Regions from separate parts of the Streptomyces sp. NPDC058632 genome, predicted to be linked through region 1. Evidence: predicted binding sites of a transcription regulator. Region 1 holds the regulator's gene; each other region holds the start of a gene.
The links. Region 1 encodes HrcA, which represses chaperone genes, less so after heat shock. Its sites were predicted from a motif close to TTNGCACTCNGNNNNNCNGAGTGCNAA; they were not measured.
Positions count from the first base shown of each region.

Region 2: a site for HrcA is predicted at 6,529-6,555, ahead of groL (chaperonin GroEL). Genes of this name have one in related genera too.
Region 3: a site for HrcA is predicted at 6,566-6,592, ahead of groES (co-chaperone GroES). Genes of this name have one in related genera too.

Region 1 covers NZ_JBHXQZ010000114.1:11,910-23,332, forward strand. Annotated here, with positions in the region: gene ACFWVE_RS30810 (AIPR family protein) at 1-681, opposite strand, end outside; gene ACFWVE_RS30815 (hypothetical protein) at 1,157-1,498, shown strand; gene ACFWVE_RS30820 (NUDIX hydrolase) at 1,501-2,241, opposite strand; gene ACFWVE_RS30825 (SRPBCC domain-containing protein) at 2,791-3,243, shown strand; gene ACFWVE_RS30830 (nucleotide disphospho-sugar-binding domain-containing protein) at 3,312-3,788, shown strand; gene ACFWVE_RS30835 (SpoIIE family protein phosphatase) at 4,097-6,268, shown strand; gene hemW (radical SAM family heme chaperone HemW) at 6,317-7,549, shown strand; gene ACFWVE_RS30845 (DUF3097 domain-containing protein) at 7,550-8,404, opposite strand; gene ACFWVE_RS30850 (MBL fold metallo-hydrolase) at 8,448-9,176, opposite strand; gene hrcA (heat-inducible transcriptional repressor HrcA) at 9,346-10,362, shown strand; gene dnaJ (molecular chaperone DnaJ) at 10,363-11,423, shown strand, end outside.
Region 2 covers NZ_JBHXQZ010000041.1:30,613-42,035, reverse strand. Annotated here, with positions in the region: gene murQ (N-acetylmuramic acid 6-phosphate etherase) at 92-1,033, shown strand; gene ACFWVE_RS17735 (hypothetical protein) at 1,076-1,645, shown strand; gene ACFWVE_RS17730 (MFS transporter) at 1,663-3,153, opposite strand; gene ACFWVE_RS17725 (NADH:flavin oxidoreductase) at 3,349-4,479, opposite strand; gene groL (chaperonin GroEL) at 4,740-6,362, opposite strand; gene ACFWVE_RS17715 (cold-shock protein) at 6,820-7,023, opposite strand; gene ACFWVE_RS17710 (MoaD/ThiS family protein) at 7,475-7,750, opposite strand; gene thrC (threonine synthase) at 7,747-9,069, opposite strand; SAM riboswitch class I at 9,088-9,293, opposite strand; gene ACFWVE_RS17700 (glucosyl-3-phosphoglycerate synthase) at 9,553-10,497, shown strand; gene ACFWVE_RS17695 (trehalose-6-phosphate synthase) at 10,635-11,423, shown strand, end outside.
Region 3 covers NZ_JBHXQZ010000111.1:15,553-24,398, forward strand. Annotated here, with positions in the region: partial or broken gene ACFWVE_RS30615 (glycoside hydrolase family 3 protein) at 1-547, opposite strand, end outside; gene ACFWVE_RS30620 (LacI family DNA-binding transcriptional regulator) at 760-1,818, shown strand; gene ACFWVE_RS30625 (LCP family protein) at 2,196-3,236, shown strand; gene ACFWVE_RS30630 (methyltransferase domain-containing protein) at 3,280-4,533, opposite strand; gene ACFWVE_RS30635 (polysaccharide deacetylase family protein) at 4,646-5,578, shown strand; gene ACFWVE_RS30640 (polysaccharide deacetylase family protein) at 5,632-6,384, shown strand; gene groES (co-chaperone GroES) at 6,739-7,047, shown strand; gene groL (chaperonin GroEL) at 7,165-8,790, shown strand.

The sequences.
Region 1 (11,423 bases):
GACCGCCTTGAACGGGGTCTCGCGGGTGTACCACTCCCGGTTCATGGTCGCCTTGAGGGTGATCGGCTGCGGCTCCAAGTCCTCCCGGACGGCCCGGTGGAAGTCGGCCTGGTTCACCACCCGATACGCGACGGTCCGTCCGAGCCCGCCGAACTCACGGGCTGCCTCGTCCAGGATGTCGCGGGTTTCCTGGGAGAGGCGGCCGTCTCCCATGAGCGCGATGACCAGGTTCACCTTGCAGGTGGGAAGCTGGAGGACACCGTGGACGCGGTCCGAGAGGAGCTGCAGCCGCTCGTTGAAATGGTCGAGGTCACGGTTGTCGAGCTTCTTCAGCCCGTGCACCAGCTTGAGTGCTGCCTCCGTGTCGAAGCCGGCCGTCCCCTTGTCCTTCCACTTGGCTTGGATCAGGTAGATCTCGGAACCCGACGCGGAGAACGCCACGCTGTCGATACCGAAGTCGTCACGGCCGTCAATGACCCCGGCCGCGGCCTCGTCCGACGTGCAGTCCGTGAGGATGCGGGCCGCCTTCGCGGAGACGGCCCGCGACAACAGTGCCGTCTCGCGCTCCTTGGGGTCCTTCTTCACGAAGTCGTCCATGGAGATCCGCTGCCCGAACTCCTTCAGCAGCGCCTTCCTGATGTGCTGAACCTCCAGCGGCATGTTCTGCCCGCCCTGCGTCATGCATCCCCCAACACCGAGGTCTCGACCAACCGGTCAGTGTAACCACATCAAATGATTGCTATCTGGCCAAATGGCCTGCTCTGTAAGGGATTTGAGGTTGACGAGGGTATCCTGTGGGCTGAAAAGAAACCGGTCGCCCTGTTAGGCATCGCGCGGACATCGGTTGCACGCGGCCATGTGCCCGTGTTGTGGTGTAGCGGATCATGGGTTACGCGTTCTGGTGCGAGCCCGCTGACGATCTCGGCGGACGCCGCTCTCCACGAGGCGCCCTGCTGAGGCGGGTCGGACCTCCGGTTCGGCGGAACCACTCTCCCCGGCCCGCGGATTCCGGTGCTTTGATCGGCTGCACCATCCGGAGGGACACCATCTGTGCGCTGCCCTTGCCCAGGCCGAACACGCCCGCACCCTGCTGACCGGTGCCCCCGGCGACGAGGTGCCGTTCTGGGCGTCGGCCTGGGGTCCACCGGCCGCGTCGGTGTACTCCCGCACTGCCAAGGTCCACGAAACTTTGGGAGACCACCGGACCGCCGCCGAGCAGTACGCGCTGGCCGCCACGGCCCGCCCGGCGGACACCTATGCGCGCATCGTCGCCCTGGACCTGGTCGCGGGCGCGGAGATGCACCTCAAGTGCGCCAGCATCGAGCAGGCGTGCGCCACCTGGCACCGGACCATCGACCACATGGGCGGTGTCCGCTCCGTCCGCACGGAAAAGGCGGTCCACCGCATGCGCAGCGACCTCGCACGCTTTCGGTCCCGTGGCCTGCAGTGCGTGGCCGAGCTCGACGAACGGGGACGCGACTTCCTCGTCGGCGCCTGACCTCAGCGGTCCCCGGAGAAGCGGCGGATGATCGGCTCCAGGTAGTCCGCGTGCGGACCGGGCAGACCGGCCAGTTCGCCCGGTGAGCGGACCAGGGCGATGTCGTCGAGTTCGGGTTCGCGGCTCTGGCTGCGCTCGGCTGCCGCAGCAGCGGTGAAGTCCGCGCGCAGCGTCGCCTCGGGAAGGGGCGGGGCGAGGTAGGTCAGGCCGATGCTGTCGTTCTCGCCACGGGTGACGACCCACAGCTTCAGGTCCTCGGCTGCCGCGCCGATCCCCAACTCCTCGGCGAGCTCTCGCGCGGCCTGGCCGGCCAGTGCCGGCTCGTCCAGAGCCGCCCCGTTCCGGGGAGGCTCCACAGACCCCCCTGGCAGCTGCCAACGGCCCGGGGCGGCCGTAGCGGGCGACATCCTCGCTGCCAGCACACGGCCGTCGTCTGCCGGCTGGACGACGTTCACGAACAACGAGGGCAGTGCGGTGGCGCCAGGAACGCGACGCAAGGCGTAGTGCCGGTAGGTCACACGCACCCAGGAAAGGCGCAGGGTGCGCGGGCCAGTCCGTTCCAGTCCCCCACACGCCACCACAGGCCCGTCGAAGAGGGCGGGGTTGGCCCGGACCGCCATGTCCCACACCCGGTCCCGGGCCTCGGCGTCCTGGGGCGGCAGCGGCGGTTCCGCAGCTTCGGTCAACAGGAGCCGCTCAACGTCGAAGAGGTCAACGCCCGCAGGGGGCAGTCTCTCGGTCACCGGCCCATCGTAGAACCCGCCCCACTCCTGCCCGCCACGAGTGCCTGCTCGTCCCTCAGCAGCGTTCGGTGCTCAACCAGGTCGTCACATCCATCGACGCCCGTACCGCGATCGCCGATCGTCCCGACCCGGCTTCAACCGCCGCAGCGGCACGCTTTTCGTTCGCTCGAACAGGTGAGAGCGCGGCCGGTGAATCGTCGCTTGTGGCTGGTGACGGAGTTCTTACCGGCACCCCGGGTTCCACAGAGTCCAGGGCTCTTGTTTCGGAGAGATTGGTTCGGCCTGCCCGCAGTCCGCGAGGGCCGCCTCCCGGCGTCCTGGCAGCGAGATCGGATGACGTGGATCAAGCCTGAGGTCCTCGGACGGTCCCGTGGGTGGTGGAGAGCTGTCGGTGCGGAGACCGGGCTTGCGCCTCCCCGCTCCTTCGCCGAGTCCGTGCCGCACCGGTACGGCCGCGCGGGAAAGTTCCGGCAGGCCGATGAATCTCCGCGCCCGCGGGCGTCTACAGGTGCAACAGTCCCGAGCGGTATGAGACCAGGAGGCGAAAAGATGAGCACCGAGCAGACCACCCCGGCCGGCGGCTTCTCCTACGAGCTGACCCGAACGCTGGACGCCCCCGCGGTCAAGGCGTGGCGGGCGTGGACCACCCCCGAGCAGTATGCCCAGTGGGCCTACGCCGCTCCCGGCTCCGTCGAGATGGACGTACGGCAGGGCGGAGCGTGGAAGGCCATGACGGTCACGCCCGACGGCGGACGGTTCCCGCTGACCGGCTCCTATCTCGAGGTCGTCGAGAACCGCCTCCTGGTGATCGGCATGGACGTACCCGGCAAGCCCGAGCCCGCGGTCATGACCGTGGAACTCGACGAGCAGGACGACCACCGCACGCAGATCGTGCTCCGGCAGACCTGCGACACCGCAGAGGATCGCGACGCGGCCGAGCAGGGCAGCACCATGCTCCTCGACAGTCTGAACGTCTTCCTGGCCGATGGGGCGAGGGACTGAACCCCGCTCACAACGCACCACCGGCCCCGGATCATTCGGCAGGCCGGAACCGCGCGGGCGTACGCGCGGTGGTGCAGGCGGGGTGGGCCGAACTGGGCGGCTGCGGCGCCGACGTCCTGGCCGTCGGCGACCTCCCGCACGACTGGCTGTTCCCTCGCACCGCCGCCGTCGTCCACCACGCCGGGGCGGGTACCACCGCAGCCGGACTGCGGGCCGGAGTACCCGCCCTGCCGGTCCCCGTCACGGCCGACCAGCCGTTCTGGGCGTCTCGGCCGTCCAGCTGGGAGTCGCTCCCCGGCCTCCGCCGTTCCAGGACCTCACCGCCGAAGCCCTCGGCGCCGGAATCGCGGCCTGCCTGTCCGATCCGGCCCACCGCCGCGCGGCCGAACCCGCCCACGGCACCGCCGCAGAGGACGGCGCCGCTGCGGTGCTCGCCCACATCAGCTCAAGACGCACGGGGTGAACCCGAGGGACGCTCCGTCGCCGTGGTCACCCGGGAAGGCTTCGAGGTGGCGCTGGAGCGTGCGTGCCCGCCCCGCTCCTGACGCACCGTCCACTGCGGCGATGTGGCGCGCACCGCCTTGATTCGTCCGGTCGGGTCCGAGCGGAGGGTGGGGTCCCGGTTCGACGGCCCGGGGCCCCGTGCTGCTGTCGCCCGCTGAGGGCCAGGGCTTCTCGCTTTCCGGTGTTGCGCGAAACTGGCCGGTTTTCGGTGGTTCCCGACCGGGTGTGGGGTGTTGTTCCTGCTTTCGATGGTCCACTTAGGTAACTGGTTGCTTATGGGTGGGGTCGGTCTGTCACCCTGTCGGCATTGATCGAGGTGTATTCGTACGAACTGCCCGGGGAGCTGCCCATGGGGGTCATTCCGACGCAACGGGAGACCTCGCCTGCCGCGTCCGAGGCGTTCGCGCGGGCATGTGCGCGGGCGGACGCGACCCTGCCCGGCGGTTCCCTCGCCCCGGGGTCCGCGCGCGCCCTGGTGCGGGCGGCGCTCGCCGAGTGGACGGAACACGCCCTGCCCGGCGTCGAGCACCTCACCCCCCGCGCCGGTGACGACGCCACGCTGATCGCCAGCGAGCTGGTCACCAACGCCGTCGTGCACGCCGGGACCGAGGTACGGCTCACCTGCACGCTGGAGGAGGACACCGGCGCGCTCGTCATCGAGGTCGCCGACCGGCACCCCTCCCGCGCCCCGCGCGACAGCGGGCCGGACGCGGCGCCCTCCGAGAGCCCCGAGTACGGGCGGGGGCTGCGGCTCGTCGCCGCTCTCTCCGAGGCCTGGGGGATCACGTACCGGCCCGGCGCCCACACGAAGACGGTCTGGGCCCGCATCCCCGCCGGAGGCCTCGCGGCGGACGGCCCGGACGGCGTGACGGACGGCGTGGGTGACTCGGTCGGCGGGGGCGACTGGGGCGACGACGTGTGCGCGTACGTGGAGGAGGCGGAGCCGGACGGGGTGCATGAGGTCCCGGGGTCCGGCGGGGGCCGGGAGGTGTGGCGTGCCTCGCGGCCGTACCGACGGGACGGGGCCTGGCTGGGGCGCGGAGCGCTGTCGTTCCTGGCCGAGGCGTCCGATCTGCTCGCCGGGCAGCTCGACGAGGATCTCGTCGCCGCGCTCACCGGGCAGCTGATCGTTCCGCGGCTCGCGGACTGGTGTGCCGTGTGGCTGGAGGACGGGAGCAGCGGTCACGGCGGCTGGGGCGGAAGCACGTCGGCCGACGGGTCCCGTCTCGCCCGGGTCTGGCACGCCGACGAGAGCCGCGTCGGGGAACTGAGCCGGGTGCTCGAGCAGAATCCGCCGCCGTCCTCCGACCCGTTGTCCCCCGGCCCGCTCGACTACCCCTGGCCCGAGAAGGCGTTCCGGATGCCGGAAGCCGGCCTCGGCCTGCCGGAGGCCGCTCTCGGTCTGTCGGAGAGCCTCGGCGGGGCGGAGGGCTTCCGCATGCCGGGGAGCCTCGGCATGCCCGGGGTCGCGGACGGCGGACCGGCGTACGACTGCGTCGTCTCCGTCTCCCTCCCCGTGCCTCTCCCGCCCCCGGTCTCCGTCCCCGCGCCCGGCGCGGCCCTCGCCTACCGGCTCGTCGCCGGCGGGCGGCCGCTCGGGACGCTGGTGATCGGACGGGCCGGGATCGGGCGGTTCCCGGACGAGATCACCGGGCTGGTGGAGGATCTCGGGCGGCGCGTGGCGCTCGCCATCGGCGCCGCCCGGCAGTACGCCCGCCAGGCCACCATCTCCGCCGTGCTCCAGCGCGGACTGCTGCCCGGCGCCGTCGCCGAGATCCCCGGTGTGCGCTCCGCGTTCGTCCACGAGCCCCTCGACAAGGGCGGACCGAGCGGCGACTTCTACGACCTGTTCCAGGCGGGCGAGGGCCGCTGGTGCTTCGCCATCGGCGACGTCCAGGGCAAAGGGCCCGAGGCGGCCGTCGTCATCGGTCTTGCCCGGCCCTGGCTGCGGCTGCTCGCCCGCGAGGGCTACCGCGTCGCCGACGTCCTCGACCGCCTCAACCAGCTGCTCCTCGACGACGCCACCGAAGCCGCCGACGCCGCCGCCCGCGCCCTCGTCGCCGCCGGTGCCCGCCCCTCCGCCCCGGGCGACGGCCCCCAGACCCGTTTCCTGTCCCTGCTCTACGGCGAGCTCACCCTCCGCGCCGAAGGCGACGGCGGCGCCCGCGTCACCCTCGGCTCCGCCGGACACCCCCTGCCGCTGCTGCTCGCGCCCGACGGGACGGTCCGTACCGTCGCCCGGCCGCAGACCCTGCTCGGGGTCGTCGAGGACGCCACCTACACCAGCGAGACCTTCGAGCTGCGCTCCGGCGACACCCTGCTCTGCGTCACCGACGGCGTCACCGAGCGGCGTTCCGGCTCCCGCCAGTTCGACGACGGCGACGGGCTCGCCACGGCGCTGGCCGGCTGCGCGGGGCTGGACGCCGGGCTGACGGCGGAAAGGATCAACCGGCTCGTCCACGAGTTCGGGGCACGGCCGCCGGCCGACGACCTCGCGCTGCTCGTGCTCCAGGCGGACTGATCCCGCGACGCGGGAGAGGACCGGGACGAGTGCGGGACAATGGAGCACATGCCTTCCGCACTCCCCGACGGCGAGCCCGTCCCCGCCGACGGCGCGCTGCCCGCGTCCGCGCTCGCCGGGGCCGCAGGCCGCCCCCTCGGGTTCTATCTGCACGTGCCGTACTGCGCGACCCGCTGCGGCTACTGCGACTTCAACACCTACACCGCCACCGAGCTGCGCGGCAGCGGGGGAGTGCTCGCCTCCCGTGACAACTACGCCGACACCCTGACCGACGAGGTCCGCCTGGCCCGCAAGGTGCTCGGCGACGACCCGCGCGAGGTGCGCACCGTGTTCGTCGGCGGCGGCACGCCCACCCTGCTGGCCGCCGACGACCTCGTACGGATGCTGGCCGCGATCCGCGACGAGTTCGGGCTCGCGGCGGACGCCGAGGTGACGACGGAGGCGAACCCGGAGTCGGTCGACCCGGCCTACCTGGAGACTCTCCGCGAGGGCGGCTTCAACCGGATCTCCTTCGGCATGCAGAGCGCCCGGCAGCACGTGCTGAAGGTCCTCGACCGCACGCACACCCCCGGCCGCCCGGAGGCCTGCGTCGCCGAAGCCCGCGCGGCGGGCTTCGACCACGTCAACCTCGACCTGATCTACGGCACCCCCGGCGAGTCCGACGACGACTGGCGGGCCTCGCTGGACGCGGCGACCGGTGCCGGGCCGGACCACGTCTCGGCGTACGCGCTGATCGTCGAGGAGGGCACCCAGCTGGCCCGCCGCGTCCGCCGCGGCGAGGTCCCGATGACGGACGACGACGTGCACGCCGACCGGTATCTGATCGCCGAGGAGACCCTGTCGGCAGCCGGCTTCGACTGGTACGAGGTGTCCAACTGGGCCACCTCCGACGCCGGCCGCTGCCTGCACAACGAGCTGTACTGGCGGGGCGCCGACTGGTGGGGCGCCGGCCCGGGGGCGCACTCGCACGTGGGCGGGGTGCGCTGGTGGAACGTCAAGCACCCGGGCGCGTACGCGGCGGCGCTGGCGTCGGGCCGGTCGCCGGGCGCGGGCCGGGAGCTGCTGTCGGACGAGGACCGGCGGGTGGAGCGGATCCTGCTGGAGCTGAGGCTGCGGGAGGGCGTGCCGCTGTCACTGCTGAAGGAGGAGGGACTGGCGGCGTCGCGGCGGGCGCTGGCGGACGGGCTGCTGGAGCGGAGGCCGTACGAGGAGGGGCGTGCGGTGCTGAGGCTCCGAGGGCGGCTGCTGGCGGATGCCGTGGTCAGGGATCTGGTGGACTGATCACTCGGCGGAGTGGATCACCGCGGAACGCGGGTTCGGTCCCTGACCTGGTTCGTAGGCTGCCGTGACGAAGTCGATCAGCTCCTCGACCCTGCCCAGGAGCTCCGGCTCCAGATCCCTGTAGGACCGCACGCGTCCCAGAATGTGCTGCCAGGCCGCCCCCGTGTTCTCCGGCCAGCCCAGTGCCCGGCACACCCCCGTCTTCCAGTCCTGGCCGCGCGGGACGCGGGGCCAGGACTCGATGCCCAGGGACGACGGTTTCACCGCCTCCCAGATGTCGATGTAGGGGTGGCCCACCACCAGGGCGTGCTCACTGGTGACCGCCTCGGCGATGCGCGACTCCTTCGAGCCCGGCACCAGGTGGTCCACCAGGACCCCCAGCCGCGCGTCCGGGCCCGGACCGAACTCCTCGACGATCGCCGGGAGGTCGTCGACGCCCTCCAGGTACTCCACGACGACGCCCTCGATGCGCAGGTCGTCGCCCCACACCCGCTCCACCAGTTCGGCGTCGTGGCGCCCCTCGACGTAGATGCGCCCGGCGCGTGCCACCCGTGCGCGTGCGCCCGGGACGGCCACCGAACCGGACGCCGTACGGGCCGGCCGCGACGGACCGGCGGCCGGCCGGACCAGCGTCACCACGCGCCCCTCCAGCAGGAACCCGCGCGGCTCCATCGGGAACACCCGGTGCTTGCCGAAGCGGTCCTCCAGGGTCACCGTGCCCGCCTCGCAGCGGATCACCGCGCCGCAGAATCCGCTGCCGGGCTCCTCCACCACCAGACCGGGCTCGGCCGGCACCTCGGGGACGGGCCGGGACTTCTTCCACCCAGGGGTCAGGTCAGGAGAGTACTGGCGCATTCTGATGACGATAGGAGAAGCCGGCCCCCGTTCGGCCGAGGATTCAGCACGACACGCCGAAGCGGACCGCGAGGGCGTCGCGCTGGGCCCGTACGAACGCCGCGTCCACCGCCGCGCCGTGGCCGGGGACGTACACCGCGTCCTCGCCGCCCAGGGCCAGCAGCCGGTCCAGGGCGGACGGCCAGTGCGACGGGACGGCGTCGGGGCCCGCCTGCGGTTCGCCGGACTCCTCCACCAGGTCGCCGCAGAACACCACCCCCGGGTCGCCGGGCACCAGCACCGCGAGATCGTGCGCCGTGTGCCCCGGGCCCACGTTCGCGAGCAGCGCCTGCCGTCCGCCGCCCAGGCCGAGCGTCCACTCGCCGGACACCGTGTGCCGGGGACGGACCAGCGCGTCCACGGCCTCCTCCGCGGCCCGCGCGTCCAGACCGTGGCGCACCGCGTCCGCGCGCAGCTCCTCGCGGCCGTCCCGCGCGAGTGCCGTGTCCATGCCCGCCGCGCCGAACACCTCCGCGCCCGCGAACACCGCCGCCCCCAGCACATGGTCGAAGTGGGGGTGGGTGAGCGCGAGATGCGTCACACGCCCCCCGGCGAGCGCCTGCGCCCCGGTCCGCAGCCGCGCACCCTCGCCCAGGGACGAACCGGCGTCCACGAGCAGCACCGCGTCCGCCCCGACGACGAGCCCCACCGTGCAGTCCCACACCGGAAGCCGGCACCGCCCCACCCCCGGCGCCAGCCTTTCCCATCCCGACTCTTCCCAAGCCACCGTCATACCGCGACGCTAACGGCCCACGGCTTTCGCGGCGCGTCCGCGCGGGACCGGCCTTGCCCGGGGAGTACCCCCCGGCCGTACACTGGGCGGGGAGTCTGGCACTCGCGTGCGAAGAGTGCCAGGGCATCCGGAAAACGGACCGGGCGGACGGCTTTTGGAGGTGTGCGTGATGCTCAGTGAACGCAGGCTCCAGGTGCTGCGCGCCATCGTCCAGGACTACGTCGGCACCGAGGAGCCCGTGGGCTCCAAGGCCCTCACCGAGCGGCACAACCTGGGCGTCTCCCCGGCCACCGTGCGCAACGACATGGCGGCCCTGGAGGACGAGGGCTTCATCGCCCAGCCGCACACCAGCGCCGGGCGCATCCCCACCGACAAGGGCTACCGGCTCTTCGTGGACAAGCTCGCCGGCGTCAAACCGATGACCGCGCCCGAGCGGCGCGCCATCCAGAACTTCCTCGAGGGCGCCGTCGACCTGGACGACGTCGTGGCCCGCACGGTGCGGCTGCTCGCGCAGCTCACCCGGCAGGTCGCCGTCGTGCAGTACCCGTCGCTGACCCGCTCGACCGTGCGGCACGTGGAACTGCTCCCGCTGGCGCCCGCGCGCGCCATGCTGGTGCTGATCACGGACACCGGACGGGTCGAGCAGCGCATGGTCGACTGCCCGGCGCCGGTCGGCGAGGCGTCCCTGGCGGATCTGCGCGCGCGGCTCAACAGCCGTGTCGCGGGCCGCCGTTTCACCGATGTACCGTCCCTCGTCGAGGACCTCCCCGAGGCCTTCGACCCCGAGGAACGCGGTACGGTCTCGACCGTGCTCTCCACCCTCCTGGAGACGCTGGTCGAGGAGAACGAGGAGCGGCTGATGATCGGCGGCACCGCCAATCTGACGCGCTTCGGACATGATTTTCCCTTGGTGATCCGGCCTGTCCTGGAGGCGCTCGAGGAGCAGGTCGTGCTCCTCAAGCTGCTCGGCGAGGCGAAGGATCCGGGCGTGACCGTCCGTATCGGTCATGAGAACGCCCATGAGGGACTCAACTCCACGTCCGTCGTGTCGGTGGGCTACGGTTCGGGCGGCGAGGCGGTTGCCAAGCTCGGCGTGGTCGGACCGACCCGCATGGATTACCCGGGAACGATGGGAGCGGTACGCGCAGTGGCACGGTACGTCGGACAGATCCTGGCGGAGTCGTAAGTGGCCACCGACTATTACGCCGTACTCGGCGTGCGCCGGGACGCGTCGCAGGAAGAGATCAAGAAGGCCTTCCGGCGACTCGCCCGCGAGCTGCATCCGGACGTCAACCCGGATCCGAAGACCCAGGAGCGGTTCAAGGAGATCAACGCCGCCTACGAGGTGCTGTCGGATCCGCAGAAGAAGCAGGTCTACGACCTCGGCGGCGACCCGCTCCAGCAGGCCGGCGCCGGCGGCGCGGGCGGCTTCGGTGCGGGCGGCTTCGGGAACTTCTCCGACATCATGGACGCGTTCTTCGGCACGGCGTCGCAGCGCGGTCCGCGCTCGCGCACCCGCCGCGGCCAGGACGCGATGATCCGCCTCGAGGTCGAGCTGGACGAGGCCGCGTTCGGCACGACCAAGGACATCCAGGTCGACACGGCGGTCGTCTGCACCACGTGCAGCGGTGAGGGCGCGGCGCCGGGCACCACGGCGCAGACCTGTGACATGTGCCGCGGCCGCGGCGAGGTCTCGCAGGTCACGCGGTCCTTCCTGGGCCAGGTCATGACCTCGCGCCCCTGCCCGCAGTGCCAGGGCTTCGGCACCGTCGTCCCGAACCCGTGCCCCGAGTGCGCGGGCGACGGACGGATCCGCTCCCGCCGCACCCTGACGGTGAAGATCCCGGCCGGTGTGGACAACGGCACCCGGATCCAGCTGGCGGGCGAGGGCGAGGTCGGCCCCGGCGGCGGCCCCGCCGGCGACCTGTACGTCGAGATCCACGAGCTGCCGCACAACATGTTCCAGCGGCGCGGCGACGACCTGCACTGCACGGTCACCCTCCCGATGACGGCGGCCGCCCTCGGCACCAAGGTGCCGCTGGAGACGCTGGACGGCATGGAGGAGGTCGACATCAGGCCCGGCACGCAGTCCGGCCAGTCGATCCCGCTGCACGGCCGGGGCGTCACACATCTGCGCGGCGGCGGCCGGGGCGACCTCATCGTGCACGTCGAGGTGCAGACCCCGGGCAAGCTCGACCCCGAACAGGAGCGCCTGCTGCGCGAATTCGCCAAGCTCCGCGGCGAGGA
Region 2 (11,423 bases), on a different contig from region 1:
CGTGGAGATCTGCCGGTGGTCTGTGGCTGATCGCGCAGTTCCCCGCGCCCCCTGAGGTAGGCCCCCACCCCCCTGACTGGAAAGACCCGCCATGACTTCCACCTCCCACCACCGCGATCTCCGCGCCGAGTTGGAGACCCTGACCACCGAGGCGTTCCGTCCGGAGCTGGCGGACGTCGACCGGCTGCCCACCCTCGGCATCGCCCGGCTGATGAACGGCGAGGACGCCACCGTCGCCGCCGCCGTGGCCGAGCAGCTGCCCCGGATCGCCGCCGCGATCGACGCCGTGGCCGACCGGATGGCCCGGGGCGGCCGGCTGGTCTACGCGGGCGCGGGCACCGCCGGCCGGCTGGGCGTCCTGGACGCCTCCGAGTGCCCGCCGACCTTCAACACCGACCCCGGCCAGGTCGTCGGCCTGATCGCGGGCGGCCCCGGTGCCCTGGTCACGTCGATCGAGGGCGCCGAGGACTCCGCGGAGCTGGCCGCGGCCGACCTGGACGCGCTGGCGTTGACCGCCGGCGACACGGTGGTCGGCGTCTCCGCCTCCGGGCGCACCCCGTACGCCGTCGGCGCCGTCACGCACGCCCGCGCGCGGGGCGCCCTGACGGTGGGTCTCGCCTGCAACGCGGGCAGCCCGCTCGCCGCGGCGGCCGAGCACGGCATCGAGGTCGTCGTCGGCCCGGAGCTGCTGGCCGGCTCCACCCGCCTCAAGGCCGGCACCGCCCAGAAGCTCGTCCTCAACATGATCTCGACGATCACGATGATCCGGCTGGGCAAGACGTACGGGAACCTGATGGTCGACGTACGCGCCTCCAACGAGAAGCTGCGCGCCCGCTCCCGCCGTATCGTCGCCCTCGCGACGGGGGCGGCGGACGCCGACATCGAGCGTGCGCTGGCCGCCACGGACGGCGAGGTGAAGAACGCCGTCCTGGTCCTGCTGGCCGACGTGGACGGCCCGACGGCCGTCCGCCTCCTCGACGAGGCGGACGGCCACCTGCGCGCGGCGCTGGCGGCGGCGGCAGGCCGGCCGTGACGGCTGGGATACTGGACCCACCCCCACAGGGAGACGAACCACATGAACCACGCGCAGCTCACCGCCCTGGGCCGCGCCCTGCGTGTCCTCGGTGAGCACGGCGAGGCGCTGACCGGTGACACGCCGGACGCCAAGCTGCACGAGGTCCGGGCCGACCTGAAGCGTGCGCTGGACCAGCTGGAGGAGAGCGTCAGCACGGCCGCGCCCAGCACGCGCTGCCCCGAGCACCCCACCGGCCCGGTCGACAAGAGCGCCCCCGACCTGTGCCTGCTGTGCGAGACCCGGCGCCGTACGGCCCGCCGCGCCGGGTTCAACGGGCCGGCGCCCCAGCACGCGCCCGCCGGGCCCGCCCCGTCCCGGTACGGAATGCACGGCGACCGTCCCCAGCCCCAGCAGCGCTGGCTGCCGGAGCTGTGGAACGGTCGGGCGTGGCAGTTGTGCGGCACCCCGCGCCGGGACCGCCGCGAGGCCGAACTGTTCATCGCGGCCGAGTGGCGCGGGCCCCGGGCGGCCATGGCGTACCGGCTCGTGCACGAGTTCACCGACTACGAGGTACTGCGCGTGTGGGGCACCCCGGTCCGCGCCGACATCGAGCCGATGGGGAACCTGTAGTCCCGTACCGCCGGTGACTACGCCTTGGTGGTCGAAACCGCGGCCGGCTCGCCCGCGCCCGGGCCCTCCGCGCTCGCCACGGCCGGACCCGCCGGCTGCCGGTGCGGGATGAAGGCCGCCACGACGAACCCGGCGAACGCGGCACCGGAGCCGAGCGCCAGCACCGTACGGAAGGCGCTCTCCGACGGCACCGCGAACGTGCCGAGCCGCGTGGTCATCTGGGCGAGTACGACACCGGCGACGGCGCTGGCGACGGACGTGCCCAGGGACCGCATCAGGGTGTTGAGGCTGTTCGCGGAACCCGTCTCGGAGGCGGGCACGGCGCCCATGATGAGGGCGGGCATCGCCCCGTAGCAGAAGCCGATACCGGCGCCGATGACGCAGGACGCGAGCACGAAGTGCCAGACCTCGGCCATGAGGACGACGTTCAGTCCGTAGCCCGCGGCGACGATCAGGGCGCCGGTCATCAGCGTCACCTTCGGCCCCTTGGCGCGGGAGACCAGCGCGGACACCGGGGCCAGCGCCATCATCACCAGGCCTGACGGGGCCATGACCAGGCCGGCCGTCAGCAGCGACTCGCCCAGGCCGTAGCCGGTCCGCTCCGGCAGCTGGAGCAGCTGCGGGATGACCAGGGACATGGAGAACATCGCGAAGCCGATCGCCACCGAGGCGGCGTTGGTCACCAGCACCTGGGGGCGGGCCGAGACCCGCAGGTCCACCAGCGGCTCGGTGACGCGCAGTTCGAAGAAGCCCCAGGCGGCCAGGATGACGACGGCCGCCGCGAACAGGCCGAGCGTGGTACCGCTCCCCCAGCCCCAGTCGGCACCCTTGGAGATCGCGAGCAGCAGGCACATCAGGCCGGCGGCCATCCCGATCGCGCCGGGCAGGTCGAACCGGCCGCCGGTGCGGACCTTCGACTCCGGTACGAGGGCCGGCACCAGGGCGAGCGCGACGACGCCGAGGACGGCGGAGGTCCAGAACAGCGCGTGCCAGTCGAAGTTGTCGGCGATGAGCGCGGCGGCGGGCAGGCCGAGGGCACCGCCGACACCGAGCGAGGCACTGATCATCGCGGTGGCGGAGCCCAGCCGCTCGGCGGGGAGCTCGTCGCGCAGGATGCTGATGCCGAGCGGGATCACACCGGACGCGAGGCCCTGCAGGGCGCGGCCGACGATCATCGGGGTCAGGCTGTCGCTGAGCCCGGCGACCACGGAACCGACGACCAGCATGCTCAGGCTGAGCAGAAGCATGCGCCGCTTGCCGTACATGTCGCCGAGGCGTCCCATGACCGGCGTCGCGACGGCGGCGGCGAGCAGGGTCGCGGTGATGGCCCAGGCGGTGTCCGACGCCGGGGCGTTCAGGAACTGTGGCAGCTGCCCCACGATCGGGATGACCAGGGTCTGCATCAGCGAGACGACGATGCCGCTGAAGGCCAGCACGGCCACCACGGCGTTGGGACGGGGCGGCGCGGAGTCCCCGGCCGTGGCGGGCCGGGCGAGTGCGTCGGACATGGGGGAGTTCTCCGTGGTGGCTCAGATCTACTTGACTCGGGCAACCTTATGGAGATTGATTGACTTAAGCAAGTTAAAATCGGGTGAACGCGGGACCGAGGACCGGCGCCGGCCCCACACCCGCCCCGACGACGAGGCGCCGGCGCCACCCCCGCCCTGCGGGGCCCCACGGGTGGCGCCGGCCGATCGGCAGGGTCAGCTCAGCGTCTTCAGCGACGCCGCGTCGTACGGCTCGAGTTCGTCGAAGCGTCCACCGAGGACCTTCGCCGCCCAGTCCGGGTCCTGGAGCACCGCGCGCCCCACGGCGACGAGGTCGAACTCGTCGCGCTCCAGCCGGTCGAGCAGGTTGTCGAGGCTGCCCAGCTCGGCGCCCTTCCCCCGGAAGGCGTCCTGGAAGTCCCCGTTCAGGCCGACCGAACCGACGGTGATGGCGGGCCTGCCGGTCAGCTTCTTCGTCCAGCCGGCCAGGTTCAGGTCCGAACCCTCGAACTCCGGGATCCAGTACCGGCGGGTGGAGGCGTGGAAGGCGTCGACGCCGGCCTCCGCGAGCGGGGCGAGGATCGCCTCCAGCTCTCCGGGGGTCTCGGCGAGCCGGGAGTCGTAGGCGTCCTGCTTCCACTGCGAGTAACGGAAGAGGACGGGGAACCCGGGCGAGACCCGCTCACGGACCGCCGCGACGATCTCCGCGGCGAACTTCGCCCGCGCCACCGGGTCGCCGCCGTAGGTGTCGGTGCGGCGGTTGGTGCCGGCCCACAGGAACTGGTCGATGAGGTAGCCGTGGGCGCCGTGCAGCTCCACGCCGTCGAAGCCGATGCGCTCGGCGTCCGCGGCGGCCTGCGCGAACGCCTCGACCACCGCGTCGATGTCGGCCTGCGTCATGGCCTTGCCCGTGCCCTCGGTGCCGTCGGTGCGCACACCGGACGGGCCGACCGCCGGCGCCTCCGGATACGGCGCCTGCCCCTGCTCGCGGACCATCCCGATGTGCCACAGCTGCGGCACGATCGTGCCGCCCGCCGCGTGCACCGCGTCGGCGGCCTTCGCCCAGCCGGCCAGCTGCTCCTCCCCGTGGAACCGCGGCACCCGGTCGCTCTGGCCGGCCGACTCGTGCCCCACGTACGTCCCCTCGGTGACGATCAGTCCGACACCGGCGGCGGCCCGCCGGGAGTAGTACGACACCACGTCCTCGCCGGGGACGCCGCCCGGCGAGAACATCCGGGTCATCGGCGCCATCGCGATGCGGTTCGGCACGGTCAGGCCGTTGATCGAGACCGGCCGGGACAGGATGCCCGAGGCCCGGGCGGCGGTCGTGGATGCGGTGACGGTCATGTGGGGGGCTCCCTGTTGGATATACCAGTCAGTATGTGCGTGCGCATTCATCGCACTCCAGCGGCAACCGGCAAGGGCCACAGGCCATTCCACCCCTCCGGCCCGCCCCCTTGTGACTCCCACCACACCCACCCGCCCCCCCGGAGGCTCACGCCCCGAGCCCCGCTCCGGAAACGCCCGAGGGCGGCACCCCCTGTTCTTGACAGGGGGTGCCGCCCTCGGTACTGACGGACCGGGTCCGAACCTGAGGCGAGTCAGGCTCAGAAGTCCATGTCACCGCCCGGCATGCCGCCCGGAGCGGCCGCGCCGGCCTTCTCCGGCTTGTCGGCGATGACGGCCTCGGTGGTCAGGAACAGCGCGGCGATCGACGCGGCGTTCTGCAGCGCGGAACGCGTCACCTTGGCCGGGTCGATGATGCCTTCCTTGACCAGGTCGACGTACTCGCCGGTCGCGGCGTTCAGACCGTGGCCCGGGGTCAGGTTGCGCACCTTCTCCACCACGACACCGCCCTCGAGGCCGGCGTTGACGGCGATCTGCTTCAGCGGGGCCTCGAGCGCGAGCTTCACGGCCTGGGCGCCGGTCGCCTCGTCACCCTCGAGCTCCAGCTTCTCGAACACCGAGGAGGCCTGGAGCAGGGCCACGCCACCACCGGCGACGATGCCCTCCTCGACGGCCGCCTTCGCGTTGCGAACGGCGTCCTCGATGCGGTGCTTGCGCTCCTTGAGCTCGACCTCGGTGGCGGCACCGGCCTTGATGACCGCGACACCGCCGGCGAGCTTCGCCAGGCGCTCCTGCAGCTTCTCGCGGTCGTAGTCCGAGTCGCTGTTCTCGATCTCGGCGCGGATCTGGTTCACGCGGCCCTGGACCTGGTCGGCCGAGCCGGCACCGTCGACGATGGTGGTCTCGTCCTTGGTGATGACGACCTTGCGGGCCCTGCCCAGAAGGTCGACCGTGGCGTTCTCCAGCTTGAGGCCGACCTCCTCGGAGATGACCTCGCCACCGGTGAGGATGGCGATGTCGCCGAGCATGGCCTTGCGGCGGTCACCGAAGCCCGGGGCCTTGACGGCGACGGACTTGAAGGTGCCACGGATCTTGTTGACGACCAGGGTCGACAGGGCCTCGCCCTCGACGTCCTCGGCGATGATCAGCAGCGGCTTGCCCGACTGCATGACCTTCTCCAGGAGCGGCAGCAGGTCCTTGACGTTGCCGATCTTGGAGTTGGCGATCAGGATGTACGGGTCGTCGAGCGACGCCTCCATACGCTCCATGTCGGTGGCGAAGTACGCCGAGATGTAGCCCTTGTCGAAGCGCATGCCCTCGGTGAGCTCCAGCTCCAGACCGAAGGTCTGGGACTCCTCGACCGTGATGACGCCTTCCTTGCCGACCTTGTCCATCGCCTCGGCGATGAGCTCGCCGATCTGGGTGTCGGCGGCGGAGATGGAGGCCGTGGAGGCGATCTGCTCCTTGGTCTCGACGTCCTTCGCCTGCTCCAGCAGGGCACCGGAGACGGCCTCGACGGCCTTCTCGATACCGCGCTTGAGGGCCATGGGGTTGGCGCCGGCGGCTACGTTGCGCAGGCCCTCCTTGACCAGGGCCTGGGCGAGAACGGTCGCGGTGGTCGTACCGTCACCGGCGACGTCGTCCGTCTTCTTGGCGACTTCCTTGACCAGCTCGGCGCCGATCTTCTCGTACGGGTCCTCGAGCTCGATCTCCTTGGCGATGGACACACCATCGTTGGTGATCGTGGGGGCGCCCCACTTCTTCTCGAGGACGACGTTGCGGCCCTTGGGGCCGAGCGTCACCTTGACGGCGTCCGCGAGCTGGTTCATGCCGCGCTCGAGGCCGCGCCGCGCCTCCTCGTCGAACGCGATGATCTTGGCCATGTGAAGTGGTCCCTCCAGGACTGGGGGTGATGACTCCTTTAGGACCGCGCCCGCGCCCGCGACGGACGGCTCACAGGCCCGGTGGTTCCTTGCCCCACCGGCCCGCGGGCCTCACCGACCCGGTCCTTACGTTGTCACTCTCACCTTCAGAGTGCTAACGCAATGATTAGCACTCGACCCATGCGAGTGCAAGCGCCTTCGAGGATCGGCGGGAGACTCGGCCACCCGCGAACACCCGGACAAGGCGGACGGCGGGCGGGCGGCGGACGGACGGAGAGCGGACGGAGAGCGGACGGACAACGGGCAGGAGGGGCGGCACGCGGGGCGACAGGAGGGGCGACCGGAGGGGCGACAGGAGGGGCTGCGCGGGCAAGGCGAAGGGCTCGCACCCCGGGTGATCCCGGAGACACGAGCCCTTCGTCGGCAGGAAAAATTCTTGCGGTTGCCGGTAGCGCGTTCAGGCGCTGACGCGAACCATGTCGGCCTGCGGGCCCTTCTGGCCCTGCGAGATCTCGAACTCGACCCGCTGACCCTCTTCAAGGGTGCGGTAGCCGTCCATCTGGATCGCGCTGTAGTGGACGAAAACATCCGCACCACCGTCGACCGCGATGAAGCCGTACCCCTTCTCCGCGTTGAACCACTTGACGGTGCCCTGAGCCATGCCTAACTCCCCTATTACTGGCCCTTGCACAGATCCGCACTTCGCGGATCCGGGTCAGACCTCACTCCCCAAATGGTTGGGGGCGTGCGCCGGAACGCGTCGACCGCGGCTGAATGTATCTGCCCAACTGCCCTCTGCAACAGGTCAGTCGGACGAGAAATCTCGGCGCTGCCGGTCCGGAATGCGACGGTAATTCGTCCGCTTTCAGGGCAAGTCAGACCGGACAAAGGGAGCGAATGCCGCAGAACAGGCCCGGACTTCGGCTATATCCAGTCGGGCGAGCGGCAGGAATTAATGGTTCCCGATACGGGAGTCGGGACCGCGTTCCCCAACTCTACCGTGTTCAATCCTACGGAATTGCCCCCTCCGCTTCTCTCGCGGAGGGGGCAATCCGATGAATGACCGGTCATAACCGTTACCGATGGTAATGACCAGCCGTCGTCAGCCGCTGTCAGCCGCCGGCGACGGCCGGGATGATCGACACACCCGCGCCGTCCGGCGTCGCGGTCTGAAGGCCCTGCTCGAAGCGGACGTCGTCGTCGTTGACGTAGACGTTGACGAAGCGGCGCAGCTTGCCCTGGTCGTCGAGGACGCGGGCGGCGATCCCGGCGTGGTTCTTCTCCAGGTCGGCGATGACGTCGCCGAGGGTGGCCCCTTCGGCGCCGACCTCGGCCTTGCCGCCGGTGTAGGTGCGCAGGATGGTGGGGATGCGAACGGTCACGCTCATGAGCTGAGGCCAGCCTCTCGGAAGGAGTCCAGGTTCGGGCGGATGGTCGCGGTCAGACCGGTGTCGGCCACCGCGTCCAGCGTCTTGAGACCGTCGCCGGTGTTGAGGACGACGGTGGTCAGGGACGGGTCCAGGTCGCCGTTCTCGATCAGCTTCTTCGTGACGCCGACGGTCACGCCGCCCGCGGTCTCCGCGAAGATGCCCTCGGTCCGGGCGAGCAGCCTGATGGCCTCCACGACCTGCTCGTCGGTCACGTCCTCCACCGCGCCGCCGGTGCGGCGCGCGATGTCCAGGACGTACGGGCCGTCGGCGGGGTTGCCGATGGCGAGCGACTTGGCGATGGTCTTCGGCTTCTGCGGCCGGACGACGTCGTGGCCCGCCTTGTACGCGGTCGACACCGGCGAGCAGCCCTCGGCCTGGGCGCCGAAGATCTTGTACGGCCTGTCCTCGACGAGGCCGAGCTCGATCAGCTCCCGCAGTCCCTTGTCGATCTTCGTCAGCTGCGAGCCGGAGGCGATCGGGACGACGAGCTGGTCGGGCAGCCGCCAGCCGAGCTGCTCGCAGATCTCGTACGCGAGGGTCTTGGAGCCCTCGGCGTAGTACGGCCGCAGGTTGACGTTGACGAAGCCCCAGCCCTCGCCGGCCGGGTCGCCGATCAGCTCGGAGCAGAAGCGGTTCACGTCGTCGTAGTTGCCCTCGATGCCGACGAGCTCACCGCCGTAGACGGCGGCCATGACGACCTTGCCCTGCTCCAGGTCGTGCGGGATGAACACGCAGGAGCGCAGTCCGGCACGGGCGGCGGCGGCGCCGACGGCACCGGCGAGGTTGCCCGTGGAGGAGCAGGAGAGGGTGGTGAAGCCGAAGGCGCGGGCGGCCTCCAGGGCCTGGGCGACGACCCGGTCCTTGAAGGAGTGCGTCGGGTTGCCGGAGTCGTCCTTGACGTACAGGCCGCCGGTGACGCCGAGCTCGCGGGCGAGGTTGTCGGCCTGGACGAGTTTGGTCCAGCCCGGGTTGATGTTCGGCTTGGTCGCCACGTCGGCGGGGACGGGCAGCAGGGGCGCGTAGCGCCAGATGTTCGCGGGACCCGCTTCGATGCGCCGGCGCAGTTCCTCGGTGTCGTAGGCCGAGAAGTCGTAGGCGATCTCCAGCGGGCCGAAACACTCCTCGCAGGCGAAGACGGGGCCGAGCGGTACGCGGTGGCCGCACTCGCGGCAGGACAGCGCGGCGGCGGGGCCGAGATCGACGGAGGACGCGGCAGAACCGGAGGGCTCGGCGGATCCGGCGGATTCGGTGGTGCTGGTGACAGTCTGCACAGCCATGTGAGGCGAGGCCCTTTCTCCTCATCTTCCTCACGGCGCATCTCGCCGTGAGACGGATTTGGCACCTTCCCTAGCCGGGAGCCTCGCGAGAACGATCGGCGACACGTGCGCGATCCACTGCGCGGTGCGCTGCTGGATCGTCGATCGACGGTGATCTACGAGAACCGGCTGGAGGGTTGCCGGGGCTTCATCGGGCCGTTTCCCTCTGCCCCTCTGGATGAGCTGTATTCGGTTGTGTGTCGTGCGGTCGTGCGGCGCGGACGAGGACCGGAGAGGGTCGCGACCCCCGATGTGCGTGGCCATCCGCGTTGTCCAAGACTGTAACCGAAGGCCAAGACGGTGGAGAGAGCGCGTCCGAACCGCGAGACGGATCACAGGGACATGGATCACCGGAGTACGGACCACCGGAGTACGGACCGCAGGAGCACCGCAGGAGTATGGGCCAGAGGATCCATGGACCACAGAACTGAGGAGCCGCTGACCGTGCTGGAAGAAGTCGAGCGCTGGCTGGCCCACCGCTCCTGGTCCGTGACCGACCGCCCGGTGCACCGCCTCCTGGCCGCGAAGCGCGCCACGGGACAGACGGTGAGCGTGGTGCTGCCCGCGCTCGACGAGGAGGCGACGGTCGGGGAGATCGTCACGACGATCCGGCACGACCTGATGCTGCGGGTCCCGCTGGTCGACGAGATCGTGGTCGTGGACTCCGGCTCGACCGACCGCACGTCCCAGGTGGCCGCGGCGGCGGGCGCGACCGTGGTGCACCGGGACACGATCCTGCCCCGCATCCCCGCCGTGCCCGGCAAGGGCGAGGTGCTGTGGCGCTCCCTGCTGGTCACCCGGGGGGACATCGTCTGCTTCGTCGACGCGGACCTCAGGGAGTTCTCCGCCGACTTCGTCACCGGCATCGTCGGCCCCCTGCTCACGGAGCCGGACGTGCAGCTGGTGAAGGCCATGTACGACCGGCCCCTGGGCGACGCCGCCGGCCAGGGCGGCCGGGTCACGGAGCTGATGGCGCGCCCGCTGCTCAACCTGCACTGGCCGCGGCTGGCCGGCTTCGTGCAGCCGCTGGGCGGTGAGTACGCGGCCCGCCGCTCGCTCCTGGAACGGCTGCCCTTCCCCGTCGGCTACGGCGTCGAGCTGGGCATGCTGGTCGACGCCCTGCACCTGGTGGGCCTGGACGCCCTCGCGCAGGTCGACGTCGGCGTGCGCAAGCACCGTCACCAGGACGGCCAGGCCCTCGGCCGCATGGCCGCCGCGATCTACCGCACCGCCCACCTCCGGCTGGCCCGCAGCCACCTCCTGCGCCCCGCTCTCACCCAGTTCGAACGCACCGGCACCGGCTTCGAGCCCCGCACCCACCCGGTGGACACGGAAGAGCGCCCTCCGATGACGGAAATAGCCGAGTACCAGGCCCGCCGGGTGGCCTGACCACGACGGCCCGCGGCCCCGCCGCAGCCCTTGACCTGGTCTTCCGGGGGCATCCGGTCGTATACGGCCGGTCCACTGGTCCGTGTACGGCCGATCCGTACGTTTGAGCATTTCGGAGGCGGGCTAGGTTGAGGCGTATGGCTTCCATGCAGGCTGGTCAGAACACTCGGAACGCTCGGGTGCTGGTCGCGTCGAACCGCGGCCCCGTTTCGTACACGGTGGATGAGGACGGCGCGCTGCGCGCCAGGCGGGGCGGCGGCGGGCTGGTGTCCGGGCTGTCGGCCATCGGGGCGGACGCGGGCGCGCTGTGGGTGTGCTCGGCGCTGTCCGACGGCGACCGCGAGGCCGTACGGCGCGGGGTCGGCGAGGACGGCGTGCGAATGCTGGACATCCCCGCGGACGTGCACGCCGACGCGTACAACGGCATCGCGAACTCGGTGCTGTGGTTCGTGCACCACATGCTGTACCAGACACCGCTGGAGCCCGTCTTCGACGCGGAGTTCCGCCGGCAGTGGGCGTCGTACGAGGCCTACAACCGGGCGTTCGCCGAGGCGCTGGCCGAGGAGGCGGCGCGGGGGGCCGCGGTGGTGGTGCAGGACTACCACCTGACGCTGGTCCCGGGGCTGCTGCGGGAGCTCCGCCCCGACCTGCGCATCGGCCACTTCTCGCACACGCCGTGGGCGCCGCCGGACTACTTCCGGATACTGCCCGACGACATCGCCGGGCAGGTGCTGCGCGGGATGCTGGGCGCGGACCGGCTCGGTTTCCTGACCCGGCGCTGGGCGGACGCGTTCACCGCGTGCTGCGAGCGGTTCGCGGGCGGGCTCGGACAGACCGCGGTCGGGGTGCACGGGCTGGGCGCCGACGCGGACTTCCTGCGCGGCCGGGCGCACGAGGCGGACGTCGAGGAGCGGATCGTCGCGCTC
Region 3 (8,846 bases), on a different contig from region 1:
CGGTGCCGATGATGTCGATGGTGCCGACCGGGTACGGGTCCTCGCCGATCGTCTCCTCCACCCTGCCCCGGCGCGGATCGCGTACGACGTCCAGCACCGGCGCGAGGCCCTGGTGGACGCCGACCGAACGCAGGTCGTGACCGATGCGGCGGGCCATCTCCTCGACCGGCTCCGGGTGGAAGGCGGCGCCCCAGACCAGGGGCACCGGGTAGGGGGTGGCCTGCCAGGCGGTGAATCCGGCCAGGCACTCCTCGTGCGCGAGTGCCGGGATGCCGAACCTGCCCGCCCGCGCGATCAGGCGCTGGGCGCGGGCCGGCGGCTGTGTGCCGAGGTCCGGGTCGACGGGGGCCGTGCCGAAGGGGCGGGCGAGCCGGCCGGGACCGTGGGTGATCAGCTCGTCCCAGTCGCGGTCGGAGGTCATGTCGTGCTGGTACGGCGCGACTCCCTCGCCGTCCGTGTCCGCGCCCACCCACACCCCGTACAGCTGGGCGGTCCTCTCCTACAGGGGCATCCGGGCGAGCAGGTCGTCGACACGGGCGGCGGGCAGGACGGGGTCACGCCAGGACGGGGTTGGTCATGAAACTCCTGTCGGGGGACGGAGGACCCTCTCACAGAGGTTCAAAGGTGCTTTATGGCTGCCGGGTCGGCGCCGGGTCCATCGCGACCTGCGAATGTTTCGAAACATATATCGAATGTTCCGAGAATCCATGGCTTGGGGAACACTTCGTCAAGAGGGCCCGCAGGGATACGATCGCGGCCATGACTTCCTCGCAGCCCGCCGAAACCCGGACGCGAGGGCGCAGCGCGCAGACTGCGACCCTCGCCGAGATCGCCCGCGAGGCCGGTGTCTCGGCACCGACTGTTTCGAAGGTCCTCAACGGCCGTGCCGATGTCGCCCCCGCCACGCGGAGCCGGGTCGAGGAACTGCTGCGTGCCCACGGCTACCGGCGCCGGCGCGCCGAGGCCACCCGTTCGCCCCTGATCGACCTGGTCTTCCACGAACTGGAGAGCGCCTGGGCGATGGAGGTCATCCGGGGCGTGGAGAACGTGGCGAGGGACGCGGGGCTGAGCGTCGTCCTCTCCGAGAGTGCGGGCCGCCTCACCCCGGGGCGGACCTGGGCCGACCAGGTCGCCGCGCGCCGCCCGCACGGGGTGATCCTCGTCCTGTCCGGACTCGACGAGTCCGGACAGGCGCTGCTGACCAGCCGCTCCATCCCGTTCGTGGTGATGGACCCGGCCGGTGATCCCGGCACCGACGTGCCCTCCGTCGGCGCGACCAACTGGCAGGGCGGGCTCGCCGCCACCCGGCACCTGATCGAGCTCGGGCACGCCAGGATCGGGGCGATCAGCGGGCCCTCGCAGATGATGTGCAGCCGCGCCCGCATCGACGGCTACCGGGCCGCGCTGGAGACCGGCGGACTTCCGGTGGACCCCGGGCTGGTCATGACCGGCGACTTCCACCACGAGACCGGGTACCGCCAGGGCCTCGCCCTGCTGCGCCGCCCCGACCGGCCCACCGCGGTCTTCGCAGGCAACGACCTCCAGGCGCTCGGTCTCTACGAGGCCGCGCGTGAGCTGGGTCTGCGGATTCCCGAGGACCTGAGCGTGGTGGGGTTCGACGACCTGCCGGTGGCCCGCTGGGTGGGGCCGCCGCTGACGACCGTACGGCAGCCGCTGACGGAGATGGCGGAGGCGGCGGCCAGGCTGGTCCTCGACCTCGGCAAGGGCGAGGACCCCGTGGCCGCCGCGACCCGGGTGGAACTGGCGACGAGCCTGGTGGTGCGCAGCAGTACGGGGGCGCCGCCGGCCGGAGGATGACGGTGGTCGGGCTTGCGGGCGTCGGCCGGCACGGCCCGAAGGTTGTCGCCGACGTTTCCGAAAGTTTCGGTGCGCGCGGTGGGTGAGTCCGGGCTGTGAAGTCTGAGAACTTCACGAGAAAACGGTCCGGGAGGCGCTCGTTGTCATAATTCGGACTTACGTTCCTGTCCGTGATGGAACATGAGGGCCACGACGGGGGCTCCCGCGAGGGGCGAGGCGAGGGGCGCGACGAGGGCCACGGTGACGGACGCGACGGAGGCGGGAGCGAGGTGCCTTCGGACGCGCCCTCGGATACCGCCGAAGACGCGGACATACGGACGGCTCCGCCGGCGGACCCGGTGACGGCCCCGCCGGCGGACCCGGTGACGGGCCCGCCGATGGATCGGCAGCCGGTCCGTCGCCGGGTGCGGGCCCTGAAGTTCACCGGCCTCGCTCTGGCGGGCACGCTGGTGCTGGGCGCCGGGGCGGCCGGCTGGGCGTACTGGAAGCTGGGCGACAACATCAACAGCGTCGACATCAACAGCGCCCTGGGCGACGACCGTCCGCCCCGGGGGACGACGGCGGCCTCGGATCAGGGCGCTTCGGCGTCCGCCTCGGCCTCGCCCCTGCCGACGGGGTCCCTCAACATCCTGGTGCTGGGCTCGGACTCGCGCAGCGGCGGGGAGAACCGGGCGCTCGGTGGCGGCGACAGCGGCGGGGCCCGTTCCGACACGGCCATGGTCGTCCACCTCGACGCCGGCCGGACCGCCGCGACCGTGGTCAGCATCCCGCGCGACACCCTGGTCGACCGCCCGGCCTGTCCGCTGCCGGACGGCGGGTCGACGCAGCCGGTGTCCCACGCGATGTTCAACAGCGCGTACGAGGTGGGCGGGCCGGTGTGCGCGGTGAAGACGGCCGAGCTGCTCACGGACGTCCGCATGGATCATTACGTCGAGATCGACTTCACCGGCTTCGCCCGTCTGGTCGACGCGCTCGGCGGCGTCACCGTCACCACGGACGAGGACATCGACGACGACCTGAGCCGTCTGCACCTCGAAGCGGGCACCCACCACCTGGACGGCACCGAGGCCCTGGCCATGGCCCGCACCCGGTACGGCACAGCGGACGGCAGCGACCTCGGCCGCATAGGTCTCCAGCACACGCTGGTGAAGGCGCTGCTGGACCAGATCGGGAGGCAGGGTCTGCTGACCGACCTCACCGAGCTGTACGGCATCGTCGACGCGGTCACCAGCAGCCTCACGATCGACACCGGCCTGGACTCGCCGGCCGAGCTGACCCGCTTCGCCCAGAGCCTGCGGGGCCTGTCGTCGTCCGCCGTCACCACCGTGACGATGCCGGTGCTCCCGGCGCCCTGGGACTCCAACCGGGTGGTGGCACAGCAGCCGGAGGCGGAGGAGCTGTGGGCGTCGCTGCGGTGAGGCGCGGCGCGCGCCGGGGAGGGGGTCCGGGAGCCCGCGGGCGTCAGCGCACCGGGTGCCCGAGCAGCATCGTCGGGGCGCCGGCGACGCGGGTGAGGAAGACGGTGACGGACGCGGTGCCGTTCGGTTTGGGGAGGGCCTTGCGGCGGAGTTCCTCCGGTTCCACCGCCGAGCCGCGCTTCTTGACGGTCAGGGTGCCGACCTGACGCTCCCGCAGCAGTGCCTTCAGCTTCTTGACGTTGAAGGGGAGCCGGTCGGTGATCTCGTAGGCGGTGGCGTACGGGGTGGGGCGGTGCGCGTCGGCGGTGATGTACGCGATGGTCGCGTCGATCAGCCCTCCGTCGAGGTCCTGCGCGACCTCGGCGACGAGATGCGCGCGGATGACGGCCCCGTCGGGCTCGTACAGGTACCGGCCGGGCGGACGCACCGCCGGGTCGGGCAGGCCGCGGGAGAGGAGCGTGCGCGGGCCGGGCAGCAGGGTCGCGCGGATCGCCGGGGCCACCGCACCCCCTGACCCGGCGGCCGCCCGTCCGGTGCCGAACCACAGCACCGCCTCCTTCACGTCCCCGCCGTCCGAGATCCACTCGGCCTCGGCGTCATCGGGGACGGCCTCGTGCGGGATGCCCGGAGCGACCTTCAGGGCGGCGGCGCGGGCCGCCCCGCGGGCCGCCTCGACCGCCCAGGACAGCGGGGGCGAGTAGGCCTCGGGGTCGAAGATGCGGCCCCGGCCGCCGCGCCGGGCCGGGTCGACGAAGACGGCGTCGTACCCGGCCGTGTCCACCTCCGTGACATCGGCCTCCCGTACCTCGATCAGCGCGGCCAGGCCCAGCGCGTCCGCGTTCGCTCGGGCCGCCGCCGCGGTGAGCGGGTCCCGGTCCACCGCAAGCACCCGGACTCCGGCGCGGGCCAGCGCGATCGCGTCCCCGCCGATCCCACAGCACAGGTCGGCCACCGACGTCACGCCCAGCTCCTTGAGCCGCCGCGCCCGGTACGCCGCCACGCTCGCCCGGGTCGACTGCTCGACCCCGTTCGGCGTGAAGAACATCCGCCCGGCGTCCTCGGTCCCGAACTTCGCCGCCGCACGCTGCCGCAGCCGGGCCTGGCCGAGCGCCGCCGACACCAGCTCCGCCGGATGCTCACGGCGCAGCCGGGTCGCGACGGCGAGTTCCCGGGCCGGGTCGGTGTCGCGCACCTCGTCGAGGAGGGCGCGGCCCTCGGGGGTGAGGAGCAGGGCGAGGGGTGAGGCGTCGAGGGGCTGCGAGGAGGGCCGGGCGTGGGGCGCGGTGCGGTCGTTCACCGGCTCATTGTGGGCCAGGCGCGGGTCCGGTGTCGGCCAGTCGGTGGACGGTGTGCCGCCGGCCGCGGTGTCGGGCCGGGTCCGGTGCGGGGGACTGCGATGATCCGGCTCCATGCGAGTAGTAGGACAAAACGACAAAAGGCGGTCACGGGGCGGCGTACGGGCCGGTGTCGCCGTACTCACCCTCGCCACCCTCGCCCCTCTCGTCGCGGGCTGTGGAAAGGACTCCACCGACCCGGACCCGGCTGCGGGCGGCCGGCAGCCCCTCCACGCGCCCCCGGCCCGCGCACTCGACTCCTACGCCACCAGGCTGCGCGCCGCGCACGCCGCGCGCGTGGCCGCCGTGAAGCGCTGGGGGCTCGAGCGGGTGCCCCTGACCGCCCCGCCCGCACCCCGGGAGAAGCCCCGGATCTCCACCCGTAAGGGCTTCGAGGTCGACGGCCACCGGGAACTGGACCTCCCCCCGGTCTTCACCACGGTTCCCACCGAGGAGAAGGTCGTCTTCCTCACCATCGACGACGGCGCCGAGAAGGACCCCGCGTTCCTGCGCATGATGAGCGAGCTGAAGATCCCGTACACCGCGTTCCTCAGCGACTACGTGATCAAGGAGGACTACGGCTACTTCGGGAGGATGCGGGACCGGGGCGTCGGCCTGCACAACCACACCCTGAACCACCCGTACCTGCCCGGCCTGTCCTACGCCCGCCAGAAGCGCGAGATCTGCGGCATGCAGGACGTCATCGAGAAGCGGTACGGCGAACGCCCCGTCCTCTTCCGCCCGCCGTTCGGCAATTACAACAAGGACACCCTGCGCGCGGCGAAGTCCTGCGGCATCGAGTACGCCCCGCTGTGGAACGAGGAGGTCTTCGTCGACCGCTGGGACTACCGCGAGTGGGACAGGGAGCTGCACCCCGGCGACATCGTCCTCTCCCACTTCCGGGGCCGCGACGACTGGAAGGGCACCATGCCCGACATGATCCGCCGCTTCCTGGACAAGGTCACGGCCGAGGGGTACGCGGTGGGGCGCCTGGAGGACTACCTGTGACCCGGCTGCCCCGGCTGCCCCGGTTGCCCCGGTTGCCCCGGTTGCCCCGGTTGATCCGGCGGGGGGCGGCCGCGCCGGTTCTCCTGGCGGTGCTGGCGGGGTGCGACTCGTCGGCCGGCCGGCCGGCCGTGGGCCCGACGGTTCGGGCCGAGGCGGGCAAGGGTGCCGGGGACAGCGCGGGCCGGCCGGCCGGCCGCGGTGGGCCGGGCCGCCTCCCGCCCGTCGTCGACCACGTCCCGACCCGGGACGAGGTCGTCTTCCTGACCTACGACGACGGCGCCGAACGCGACCCCCGCTTCATCGACCTCGTACGCGGCCGCCGCCTCCCCGTCAGCATGTTCCTCACGGACAGCGTGGTGGGGCCCGGTTACGGCCACTTCGCCCGGCTGCGCTCGGTCGGCGCGAGCCTGCAGAACCACACCCTCGACCACCCCGCCCTGCGCGGCCTGCCCTACGTCGGTCAGCGCGCCGAGATCTGCGGCCAGCAGCGCAAGCTCGGGGCCCGCTTCGGCATCCGCCCCCACCTGTTCCGCCCGCCCTACGGCACGTACGACACCACGACCCTCCGGGCCGCCGCCGACTGCGGCATCGCGGCGGTCGTGCTCTGGCGGGTCACCCTGGAGGGTGACGGCACCCTCGCGTACACCCGCGGCGCGCACCGCCTGACGCCCGGCGACATCATCTCCGTCCCCGCGGGCGGAACCCCGGCCCTGACCCTGGCGGATCGGACGACGCGACTGCTGCGCGAGCTGGAGGAGCGGGGGCTGAGGGTCGGGAGGCTGGAGGACTATGTCCGGCGCCCCTGAGTCCTCGGGCGGTCACTGACGAGCACCGCTCACGATCCAGCCTGTCCGGCGATTGGAGACGGGGCCGTTCGGGCCGAAGCGGGGGTCCGGGGGGCGGCGGTCACCAGGGGACGATCACTCGAACACAGGTCCGCTTTCCGGGTCGGCGTGCACGGGAATCCCGGCGACGCCACGCGGTGAATTGGCACTCCGCTTGACCGAGTGCTAATCGCAGTCATAGTCTCAGGTCTGGCACTCCCCACTGGAGAGTGCCAACACAGCGACGGGCAGGTCCGGCACCCGCGACGACGGATCGACCTGGTCGCCACCTCAGACAGTTAACCCCGTGAGATCTCCGAAGGGGGAGGTCGGATCGTGACGACCGCCAGCTCCAAGGTTGCCATCAAGCCGCTCGAGGACCGCATTGTGGTCCAGCCGCTCGACGCCGAACAGACCACGGCTTCGGGCCTGGTCATTCCGGACACGGCCAAGGAGAAGCCCCAGGAGGGCGTTGTCCTGGCCACCGGCCCCGGCCGCATCGAGGACGGCAAGCGCGTCGAACTCGACGTGAACGTCGGCGACGTCGTGCTCTACAGCAAGTACGGCGGCACCGAGGTGAAGTACAACGGCGAGGAGTACCTCGTCCTCTCGGCCCGCGACGTTCTCGCGATCATCGAGAAGTAAGTCACCTCGTAGCAGATTTGCTCCGAACTGCGCCCCTGGTCCCGACACGCTTACTGAGCCGGGCGCCCGGGGCGCAGTGTTTTCTCACCCCAGATTTCCGAGAGGGCTCCCGCTGCCATGGCGAAGATCCTGAAGTTCGACGAGGACGCCCGTCGCGCCCTTGAGCGCGGCGTCAACAAGCTTGCCGACACGGTGAAGGTGACGATCGGCCCCAAGGGCCGCAACGTCGTCATCGACAAGAAGTTCGGCGCCCCCACCATCACCAACGACGGTGTCACGATCGCCCGCGAGGTCGAGGTCGACGACCCGTTCGAGAACCTCGGTGCCCAGCTGGTCAAGGAGGTGGCGACCAAGACCAACGACATCGCGGGTGACGGTACGACCACCGCGACCGTGCTGGCCCAGGCACTGGTCCGCGAGGGCCTGCGCAACGTCGCCGCCGGCGCCTCCCCGGCCGCCCTCAAGAAGGGCATCGACGCCGCCGTCGCCGCGGTCTCCGAGGACCTGCTCGCCTCGGCCCGCCCGATCGACGAGAAGTCCGACATCGCCGCCGTCGCCGGGCTGTCCGCCCAGGACCAGCAGGTCGGCGAGCTCATCGCCGAGGCGATGGACAAGGTCGGCAAGGACGGTGTCATCACCGTCGAGGAGTCCAACACCTTCGGTCTGGAGCTGGACTTCACCGAGGGCATGGCCTTCGACAAGGGCTACCTGTCGCCGTACTTCGTGACGGACCAGGAGCGCATGGAAGCCGTCCTGGACGACCCGTACATCCTCATCACGCAGGGCAAGATCGGCTCCATCGCCGAGCTGCTGCCGCTGCTGGAGAAGGTCATCCAGGCCAACTCCTCCAAGCCGCTGCTGATCATCGCCGAGGACGTCGAGGGCGAGGCCCTGTCGACCCTGGTCGTCAACAAGATCCGCGGCACGTTCAACGCCGTCGCGGTCAAGGCCCCCGGTTTCGGTGACCGCCGCAAGGCGATGCTGCAGGACATGGCCGTCCTCACCGGCGCCACGGTCGTCTCCGAGGAGGTCGGCCTCAAGCTCGACCAGGTCGGCCTGGACGTGCTGGGCTCCGCCCGCCGCGTCACCGTCACCAAGGACGACACCACGATCGTCGACGGCGGCGGCAAGAAGGAGGACGTGACCGGTCGCATCGGCCAGATCAAGGCCGAGATCGAGTCCACGGACTCCGACTGGGACCGCGAGAAGCTCCAGGAGCGCCTCGCGAAGCTGGCCGGCGGCGTGTGCGTCATCAAGGTCGGCGCCGCCACCGAGGTGGAGCTGAAGGAGAAGAAGCACCGTCTGGAGGACGCCATCTCCGCGACCCGCGCCGCGGTCGAGGAGGGCATCGTCTCCGGTGGTGGCTCCGCGCTCGTCCACGCCGTCAAGGTCCTCGAGGGCAACCTCGGCAAGACCGGCGACGAGGCCACCGGTGTCGCGGTCGTCCGCCGCGCCGCCGTCGAGCCGCTGCGCTGGATCGCCGAGAACGCCGGCCTCGAGGGCTACGTCATCACCTCCAAGGTCGCCGAGCTCGAGAAGGGCAACGGCTTCAACGCCGCCACCGGCGAGTACGGCGACCTGGTCAAGGCCGGCGTCATCGACCCGGTCAAGGTCACCCGCTCCGCCCTGGAGAACGCCGCCTCCATCGCCTCCCTCCTCCTGACGACCGAGACCCTGGTCGTCGAGAAGAAGGAAGAGGAGGAGCCGGCCGCCGGTGGTCACAGCCACGGCCACTCCCACTGAGCACCGCGCGTAACGGACGTCGGTAACCGACGCCGGTAGCAGACACGGAGGCCCGG